One region of the Halomonas kashgarensis genome, then DNA from elsewhere that is predicted to be linked to it. Evidence: predicted binding sites of a transcription regulator. Region 1 holds the regulator's gene; each other region holds the start of a gene.

Region 1 (3,277 bases):
GCGCCGCCGTGTGGTCAAGGATATTTCCGTGGAGATCGCGCAAGGCAGTGTCGTCGGCCTGCTCGGCCCCAACGGGGCGGGCAAGACCACTTCGTTCTACATGATCGTGGGCCTGGTGAGCGCCGACGCCGGCAGCGTCAGTATCGATGATCACGATATCTCCCACGCCCCCATGCATGAGCGAGCCAAGGCGGGCATCGGCTACCTGCCCCAGGAAGCCTCGATATTTCGCAAGCTTTCGGTGGCGGACAATATCCTGGCGATCCTGGAAACCCGCCGCGACCTCGACTCGAGCGGACGCGAACAGCAGCTCGAAGCGCTGCTCGAGGATTTTCACGTCACCCACATTCGCGACAATCTCGGCATGAGCCTCTCCGGTGGCGAACGACGCCGGGTGGAAATTGCCCGTGCGCTTGCCACAGAGCCCGCTTTCATTCTTCTGGATGAACCATTTGCCGGGGTCGATCCGATCTCCGTCGGCGAAATCAAGACCATTATCCGCGCGCTCAAGGCGCGCGAAATCGGCGTTCTCATAACCGATCACAATGTGCGCGACACATTGGATATCTGTGACACCGCCTATATCGTCGGCGATGGCCAGATCATTGCCAGCGGCCCGCCACAGGGCATACTGGACAACCAACAGGTGCGCGACGTTTACCTGGGCGCCGACTTCAAGCTCTAGACGACTTCATACTCTAGCCGTCTCAAGCGCCAGATGGCATGCTTATTGCCGGTGGCATGCATATTGCAAAAGTTGACTTGCACCTGGTCCTTGCTCGCACTAGGGTTAAGCTTTCCGATTACGCACGCGAGTCCCGCTATGGTCATGAAAGCCTCTCTTCAATTGCGCATGGGCTCCCAGCTGACCATGACGCCGCAATTGCAACAGGCGATCGCGCTGCTGCAATTATCCACTCTCGATCTGCGTCAGGAAATCCAGCAGGCGCTCGATTCCAACCCCCTGCTCGAGCAGGAGGAGGAGTTCAGCGAGCAGGCGGTGGACGAGGCACAGGAAGCCGAGTGGTCCGAGGACATCCCTAACGAACTGGCGCTCGACAGCGACTGGTCGGATACCTACCAGGACATGGTGCCCGCCGCCGGCAGCGGCGAAGGTCCGGATTTCGAGCGTCAGGCCGCCGGCCAGAGTCTGCAGGGGCACCTGCTCTGGCAACTGGCCATGACCGATCTCGACTGGCGCGAACGGCAGATAGCGGAAAGCCTGATCGATGCCATCGATGTCAATGGCTACCTGACCCAGACCTTGTCCGAGCTGCGCGACGGGCTACGCGATCAGGGCCTCGAAGGCATAAGCACTCGAGAGGTGGAAACCATTCTGCTCCGCTTGCAGCAGTTCGAGCCCACCGGCATCTTCGCCCGAGATCTACGCGAATGCCTGATGCTGCAGCTCGCCACCCTGGCCGATGACACCCCCCTGCTCGCCCACGCCCGCCGTTTGGTCCGCCAGTTTCTCGAGGCGCTGGGCAAGAACGACACCCGCCTGCTCAAGCGTCGGCTGGGACTGGACGAGACCCAGCTCGAGGATGTTATCTCGCTGATACGCACCCTGGACCCGCGTCCGGGCAGCGCCTTCAGCGACGCGGACGAAGGCTACGTCGTCCCCGATCTGGTGGTGCGCCACGATGCCCAGGGCTGGCATCTCGACTTGAACCCCGAGGCGCTACCCAGGCTCAGGATTCAGCCCGATTACGCCAGCCTCATCAAGCGCGCCGACAAGAGCCAGGACAATCAATATCTCAAGGAACACCTCCAAGAGGCTCGGTGGCTGATCAAGAGCCTGTCCAGCCGCAACGACACCTTGTTGCGCGTGGGGCGCGAAATCGTCACCCGTCAGCTCGGCTTTCTCGAGCAAGGCGAGGAGGCCATGAAACCCTTGATTCTCGCCGATATCGCCAGCGCCGTGGACATGCACGAATCGACCATTTCGCGCGTCACCACCCAGAAGTTCATTCATACGCCACGCGGGGTCTTCGAGCTCAAGTACTTCTTCTCCAGCCAGATAGGCAGCGCCGACGGCGACAGCCACTCCAGTACCGCCATTCGTGCCCGACTGAAGAAACTGATCCAGGAAGAGCCTCCAGGCAAACCGCTTTCCGACAGCCGGCTGGTCACCCTGCTTGGCGACAGTGGTATTCAGGTGGCTCGCCGTACCGTCGCCAAGTACCGTGAGGCGATGGGAATTCCCTCTTCCAGCGAACGACGCAGGCTACGCTGAAGTAGAGCTCTCGTGGAAATCGAGAAAGTTGTTCGCGGGGCTTTGCTCAGCAGGAAAAAGAGTTACAATCGAAGTACAGTCCGATGGATAAGGAGTACGTCAATGCAAGTCAACATCACAGGTCATCATGTCGAACTCACTGACGCCCTGCGTGACTACGTCGAGGAAAAACTCGCTCGCGTTGAACGCCATTACGACAATATCACTACCGTTCAGGTAACCCTGTCCATCGAAAAAGAGCGTCAGCACGCGGCCTGTACGTTGCACGCGGCCGGTGCCGATCTTCACGCCGAGGCCATGGATTCGGACATGTATGCCGCCATCGATGCACTGGCCGACAAGATCGACCGTCAACTGGTCAAGCATAAGGAAAAAGCACAAGCCCGCGCCCAAGGCGCTGGCGTGCGCTGAGCCAATGATGCTGGAAACCATCCTGCCCCCCGAGCGCGTGCTCTATGATGTGCCCGGGGGAAGCAAGAAACGGGTGCTGGAATTCTTCAGCACCTTTATCGCCCAGAACACCCCCAGTCTCGATAGCCAGGAAGTCTTCAGTCGCTTGATCGGTCGAGAGCGCCTAGGCAGTACCGGGATCGGCAATGGTGTCGCTATCCCCCATGCGCGCAGTCCGCATTGCGATGCCCCCATTGCAGGTTTTCTGAAGCTGGCCGAAGCCATCGATTTCGATGCCGTCGACGGTGAACCCGTGGACCTCATCTTCGTGCTGCTGGTCCCGGAAGAGGCGGATGATACTCACCTTGCCCTGCTAGGCCAGGTGGCGACCATCATGAATGACGGCGACACCCGTGTCCGGTTGCGCAAAAGCACCAGTCAACGTGAGCTGCTGGAGTTGCTGAGAGACAAGATCAGGCAGCAGAGCTCCAGTTAGTTCGGCACCGTTCAGCTTCTGGCGTGCTTCTGTCAAATTACGCTTTCGATACGATTCTGCCTCCGTTACCGGACGGCCCTCGATAGAGGCTTACTTGCAAACCTCTCGCCTATTTCGCCTTGAAGAATGGCTGCAACCTGCACGGTAATAGCTAA
Region 2 (3,277 bases), 1.6 Mb from region 1:
CTACAGTGCCCGTAACCGCTCCGCGTCCATCCGTATTCCGTACACTGCAAGCCCCAAGGGCAAGCGTGTCGAGGCTCGCTTCCCCGACCCGACCGCCAACCCTTACCTGGCTTTCGCGGCGATGCTGATGGCCGGTATCGACGGCATCAAGAACAAGATCCACCCCGGCGATGCCATGGACAAGAACCTGTACGACCTGCCGCCGGAAGAAGGCAAGGCCGTACCGACCGTCGCCCATAGCCTGGATCAAGCCCTGGAAGCGCTGGATGCCGACCGCAACTTCCTGACCGAAGGCGGCGTCTTCACCGACGACATGATCGATGCCTACATCGAACTCAAGATGGAAGAAGTGGAGCGTATTCGCATGACCACGCACCCGATCGAGTTCGACATGTACTACAGCTGCTGATCATTGTCAGTTGTTTGTCATTGTCTGACGCCCAGTATCTGGGTACTCGAAACCCCGCTTCGGCGGGGTTTTTTCTGGACCGAAAAAAGCCACAATGGCAGCGACGATGCAAGCAATGGGTAGGCCATGAACAACAAGGTGTTAGGCGCACTGGTAGGGACGCTGCTGTGGTCGAGCAGTGTTTCCCAGGCTTTCGCCCAGACGGTATTTCGGGTGGTGGACGAACAGGGCAACGTGACGTTTACCGACAAGCCCGACCGGGGCGGCGAGGCGTTGCAGCTTGCGCCGTTACCTTCGGCGCTGCCGGGAGCGGCACCGGCGGTCGATCGGGATTCGTCGCCGCGCCGTAAAGCGGCGGTAGGGCAACCTTTCATGCCCTATGACCGTTTCGCTATCGCCAGCCCCGCCGCGGGGCAGATACTCGAAGCGCCCCTGACCAGCGTGTCGGTAGAAGTGGTGCCGGCATTGCGCGAGGACCATCAGGTACGCCTGCTGCTTGATGGGGAAATAAGCCAGTCGGCGTTGCACAGCGATGTATTCTGGCTGGCGGGTCTGGAGCGGGGCGAGCATCGCCTGCAGGCCGAACTGCTGGATAGCAGCGGGCGGGTGCGACATCGCTCCCGGGAAATCACGCTTTCCGTGCGCTAGGCGCCATGGTAGCTAGGTGCGCCATGTTAGACAGCATTCTGTGTCTGAGCGCTCCAGGTGAAAGGATATGTCATGGCGCACGTAATGCACCTTAATGGTGCATCGAAGGCTGCTGTTTTTGCGCGCCACGCTTTGTCGCGTGCCGGCCAAGCCCGTAATCGGCCGCATGTGGTGCGCTATGCTGGTGCCTGGGTAGGTTGGCGCACTTATTGCAACCCATCTTGACGACAGCTAACCAAGAGACCCGACCCCGCTGAGTGTCGGTTCGCTCGATGTTAACCGGATATGTGTTGCCATGACTCACACTGGGGCATCAAAGCCCGATACCCACCAACGCGAGCCGCGCGGTCACGGCGATAATATGCATCAACGTCTGCTGGAGCATTTGACCACGGCGGTCTTGCTGCTGGACGGAAAGTTGCAGGTACGCTGGATGAACCCGGCGGCAGAGGCCTTGCTGGCGGTCAGTCTCAGCCGTGTCTATGGCTCCAGCCTGGAAACCCTGCTGGGCTGCGAAGATAGCATCGATGACGTGCTGGCCAAGGCGCGGGATGCCTTTCATCCCTTTACCCAGCGCGAGGCGCGCATCACCCCGCTGAATCAGGAACCCTTGACCGTGGACTACACGGTGACCCCGCTCTCCGCCGACGAGTTGCTGCTCGAGGTAGAACCGCGTGACCGGCTGATGCAGATCTCCCGAGAAGAGGCGCTGTTGACTCGCCAGGAGACGATCAAGATTCTGGCCCGCGGCCTGGCCCATGAGGTCAAGAACCCGTTGGGCGGTATTCGCGGTGCGGCCCAGCTGTTGGAGCGCGACCTCGATGAACCGGGGCTGCGCGAGTTTACCCGCATCATCATCGAGGAAGTCGACCGGCTGCGCGATCTGGTCGATTCGATGCTGGGCCCGAACCGGGTAATAAAGCACGAATCGTTGAATATCCATCGGGTACTGGAAAGGGTTCGCTCGCTGCTGCTCGCCGAACATCCCGATATCACCATCATCCGCAATTACGACCCCAGCCTTCCGCCGCTTTCGGGCGATGAATCGCAGATGATTCAGGCGCTGCTCAACGTGGCGCGCAATGCGGTCCAGGCGATGACCGACGCCCAGGTGCCAGAACCCGAGCTAATCCTGCGCACCCGTGCTCGCCGCCAGTTTACCTTGGGCGCCGAGCGCCACCGCCTGGTATGCGAAGTCACGGTGAGCGACAACGGTCCCGGCATTCCCGAGACCCTGCGAGAAACGCTGTTCTATCCCATGGTATCCGGGCGGGCGGAAGGCAGCGGCTTGGGGCTGTCTATCGCCCAGTCCATTCTCCATCAGCATCAAGGATTGATCGAATGCGAATCCCGACCGGGACATACCGAATTTCGTTTACTGATTCCATTGGAGACGCGCCATGACTGAGGTCGCACGTATAGTGATTGTGGACGATGACCGTGCTATCCGCTGGGTACTGGAGCGTGCCCTGGCGCAACCCGACCTGGAAGTGGAGTGCATCGAGCGGGCCGATATCGCACTCGACCGGCTGTTGGAGAGTCCACCGGATGTGCTGGTCACCGACATTCGCATGCCGGGAATCGATGGGCTGGATTTGATGTCCCGAGTGCGCGATGCCCATCCCGATCTGCCGGTCATCGTGATGACTGCCCATTCCGATCTCGACAGCGCCGTGGCTTCCTACCAGGGCGGGGCGTTCGAGTACCTGCCCAAGCCGTTCGATGTGGACGAAGCGCTGGCGCTGGTGCGACGCGCCGTGGCCCACGCCCGTGAACGCAAGCAGCCGGTGAGCGTGCCGGAAGGATTGAATGCCGAGATCATCGGCGAAGCACCCGCCATGCAGGAGGTGTTTCGCGCCATCGGCCGGCTGTCCCATTCGCATATCACCGTATTGATCAACGGCGAGTCGGGAACCGGCAAGGAGCGCGTCGCCCAGGCCTTGCATCAGCACAGCCCCCGGGCCGGGAAGCCGTTCATCGCCCTGAACATGGCGGCCATTCCCCGCGACCTGATCGAATCCGAGTTGTTCGGTCACGAAAAAGGGGCGTTCACCGGTGCCACCGCACAGCGCCAGGGACGCTTCGAGCAGGCCAACGGTGGCACTTTGTTTCTGGATGAAATCGGCGATATGCCGGCGGAAACTCAGACTCGCTTGTTACGCGTGCTGGCCGATGGCGAATTCTACCGGGTCGGCGGGCATACGCCGGTCAAGGTGGATG
Region 3 (3,277 bases), 1.2 Mb from region 1:
CATGAAATGGAAGATAGCGACCAAGGCATGGGTGATATCGGGATCGGCAGTACTGTCGGCGGCCTCGAAGACGATCGAAAGCAGCCCACTGATGAGCTGATTGAAGCGCTGGGTGGCGGCGTCCGGCGAAAGTGCCAGCTCCTTGATCGCCCGGCGCATCGTGGCGAGTTCATCCAGGGCAAACCAGGCGGCAGCGATGCGCCGGAGCAGGCGTGCTCCGACGAGCGGCCGGGAGTCCCGGCTCATGGCATCCAGGCGCTTGCGCAACTGTGCTTCCGCCGCCTGGCTTTCTTCTACAGAGACATCGCAGCGGCTGCCGAACTGATTACCATTGGAGGCCAGGTAGATATTGGCTGCCCCACGCTCACGTTGCAGGACATGAATGAAGCGGCTGATATCCCCGACGATATCGCAGGTGGTGGCGAGATGGGTCAGGTCGTCGATATCGCATCGCTTGGCCGCCAGCAGAAGATAGTGGGGTGATGGCATAGTCATTCCTCGATCCGGGTTGTCTCCCCTCAGCGCAGCGAAAGAGCACCGGCGCCGGTATCATCGCCCACCGCATCGCGATAGGCCCTGGCTTCTTCTGCTTCCGTGGCATCGCTGAAGCGTACCAGCATGACACAGGAGGCAAGTGCCAGTACCGTTACACCGAGATAGAAAAGACCCTGCTGATAGCTTAACGCTTCGCTGCGGAACAGGAAGGCGGCCGCCACGGCGCCCACATTGCCGCCGGCGCCCACGATACCCGCGACGGCGCCCAGGCAGCGCTTGTTGATGAACGGCACGACGCCGTATGTGGCCCCTTCCGCCATCTGCACGAACAGGCTGAAGACCAGCATGATGCCGATGGCAAGGCTCAGTACATGCATCTGGGAAAATGCCACCAGGGCGACACCTTCGCAGACCAGAGCAATGAACAGCCAGCGGACCCGGCCTTTCAAACCGGCCTGCTTGGCGAACAGGTCGGAAAATACCCCGCCCAGGGTACGGGCGAAGATATTCATCAGGCCGAAGAGGCCGGCAATCATCCCGGCGGTGGCCAGGGTCAGCTCGAAATTATCGAAGAAGTAGATTGCGGCGATATTGTTGATCGTCAGTTCCACACCGAAACACAAGCCGTAAACCACGAACAGCGCCCATACGCGGATATCCTTGGCCGCCGCAAGAAAACTGCGGGCGGCGCCGTGTTCGCCACTGGCCGGGGGCAGCTCGCCGCGAGCGCGCAGCTCGGCGAAATTGCCGTTGGGAGCGTCCTGGGTGAAGCGCCAATAACCGATGCCGGTAATGAACAGCACGATACCCGGAACGACCATGGCCAGGCGCCATCCCAAGGTTTCGCTGACACCCAGCATCAGCATTCCCGAGAAGATCAGCGGCATCAGAATCTGGGTGGTACCGCCGCCCAGGTTGCCCCATCCGGCACTGGTGGCATTGGCGGTTCCCACGACGTTGGGTGCGAACATCATGGTGGTGTGGTACTGGGTGATGACGAATGAGGCCCCGATGGCGCCAATGGCCAGCCGTGCCAGCAGAAAGCTTTCGAAACTGCTGGCGAAGCCGATGCACATGACCGGAATCGAACCCAATATCAGCAGGCCGGTATAGGTCTTGCGCGGCCCGATACGATCACATAGTACCCCGATCAACAGGCGCACGATTACCGTAATGGCGACGGAGGCAATGATGGTGTTGCCGATCTGGGTCTGTGTCAGTGAGAGATCCTCACGGACCACCGCCATCAAGGGCGCGATGCCGAACCAGCCGAAAAAGCAGATATGAAAGGCGAACCAGGAGAAATGGAATGCGCGCATCTGCGGTGTCGAGAAACTCAACAAGCGGATTCTGTTGGCTTTATTGCGAATGTCCATGGGTGTTGCCTCACGTGGTGAAGTTGACGAGAACAAGTCCTTCTTCATTGAAGGTCAGGTTCGACGCACTCGTACCCATGAGGGCCTGGTCCACGCCTACCGGCATTGCCCAAAGCCAAGCAGGAAATCTGCCAGCTACTGGTTTTTATAAACGGGGCAATGGTTTGGGGAATGGAAGGCGACGCCGGTAGTGCCGCGACCCTGTTGCAATGCCGCATTCTTGGGCATTGTCAGCAAGGGATGCGGCATCTTGGTGCTTCGACAGCGGGGAGAGCGAACCTCAATGTAGTTCAATGTAGATAGACGGCATCGATATCCAGAGTGGAGCGCTGGCCGATGGCGTCGAAGTTCTCTTCCAGCCAGCGCTCGGTGGCGGCGCGGCCATGGTCGAACAGATGGCACAGAAACGGCCACTCCGAATTGAGCTTGCTCGAGACCGACAGGTTCTCCAGTGCCTGTTCGCCGCTGATGCGATGAAACAGGCTCTGCTGATAGCAATTCTCGATACCTTGTGCCTCCAGGGAATTCTTGAGCATGGCGATCATGCGGATCTCCTTGATCAGTGAGGCATTGAAGGTGATCTCGTTGAGGCGGTTAAGGATGGCGCTGGCGCTGGTGGGCACTTCCTCTCGGCTGACAGGGTTGATCTGTACCAGCAGAATATCCCGGGTGCTGCACTCCTCCATGAGCGGAAAAAGCGCCGGGTTTCCCATGTAGCCTCCGTCCCAGTATGCCTCGCCGTCGATCTCCACCGCTTGGAAGAAAAGCGGGAGGCAGGCGGAAGCCATCAACACATCGACAGTCATCTCTTCGCGGCGAAAGACCCGCTGTTTACCGCTTCGCACATTGGTGGCGGCGACGAACAACTTGAGTTGCTCACAGCGCTGGACACGCTCGAAATCGACGTGTTCGGCCACGATTTTGCGTAGCGGGTTCACGTTGAGCGGGTTGAATTGATAGGGCGATACCAGGCGGCTCATCAGGTCCATCGCCAGATAGCCCGGAGAATGGTCCAGGCTCCAGTTACCCTTCAGCATATCGACGGGCGTGCGGCGAACCGGGCTCGCCATGCCCGCGCGGCTGACGGCCCGCCAGAAGTCGTACAACGCCCGGCGAGCCGTTTCCTGGTCGCCCCGGGTCAACGCATCGGCTACCACCACACCGTTCATGGCGCCGGCACTGGTGCCGCTGATACCTTCGATCTCGATACGTTCATCTTCGAGCAGGCGGTCGATGACACCCCACGTATAGGCACCGTGGGCGCCCCCGCCCTGCAGGGCAAGATCCAGTTTCTTGATATCGGTCATGCGTCCCTTCCTGTTACGACTAAAAGTGTAAGCCTTCGCGTTGCTGCGAAGCATGGCATATGTAATTGTCCGTGATGAAAAGCCGAGAATTATGCCGAA

The links. The regulator sigma-54, encoded in region 1, starts transcription at its own class of promoters, with help from an activator protein. The targets are predictions, from matches to a motif close to TGGCACNNNNNTTGCTNT.
Region 2: the regulator sigma-54 is predicted to act here: its motif matches at 1,256-1,273, upstream of glnL (nitrogen regulation protein NR(II)).
Region 3: the regulator sigma-54 is predicted to act here: its motif matches at 1,988-2,005, upstream of R5M92_RS01155 (NarK family nitrate/nitrite MFS transporter).

The regions. Positions count from the first base shown of each region.
Region 1 is NZ_CP137552.1:1,508,439-1,511,715, forward strand. It holds gene lptB (LPS export ABC transporter ATP-binding protein) at 1-685, shown strand, start outside; gene R5M92_RS06970 (RNA polymerase factor sigma-54) at 824-2,236, shown strand; gene hpf (ribosome hibernation-promoting factor, HPF/YfiA family) at 2,339-2,647, shown strand; gene R5M92_RS06980 (PTS sugar transporter subunit IIA) at 2,652-3,122, shown strand.
Region 2 is NZ_CP137552.1:3,097,952-3,101,228, reverse strand. It holds gene glnA (glutamate--ammonia ligase) at 1-409, shown strand, start outside; gene R5M92_RS14160 (DUF4124 domain-containing protein) at 536-1,057, shown strand; gene glnL (nitrogen regulation protein NR(II)) at 1,419-2,465, shown strand; gene glnG (nitrogen regulation protein NR(I)) at 2,458-3,277, shown strand, end outside.
Region 3 is NZ_CP137552.1:272,137-275,413, forward strand. It holds gene R5M92_RS01150 (nitrate- and nitrite sensing domain-containing protein) at 1-489, opposite strand, end outside; gene R5M92_RS01155 (NarK family nitrate/nitrite MFS transporter) at 519-1,871, opposite strand; gene R5M92_RS01160 (patatin-like phospholipase family protein) at 2,162-3,178, opposite strand.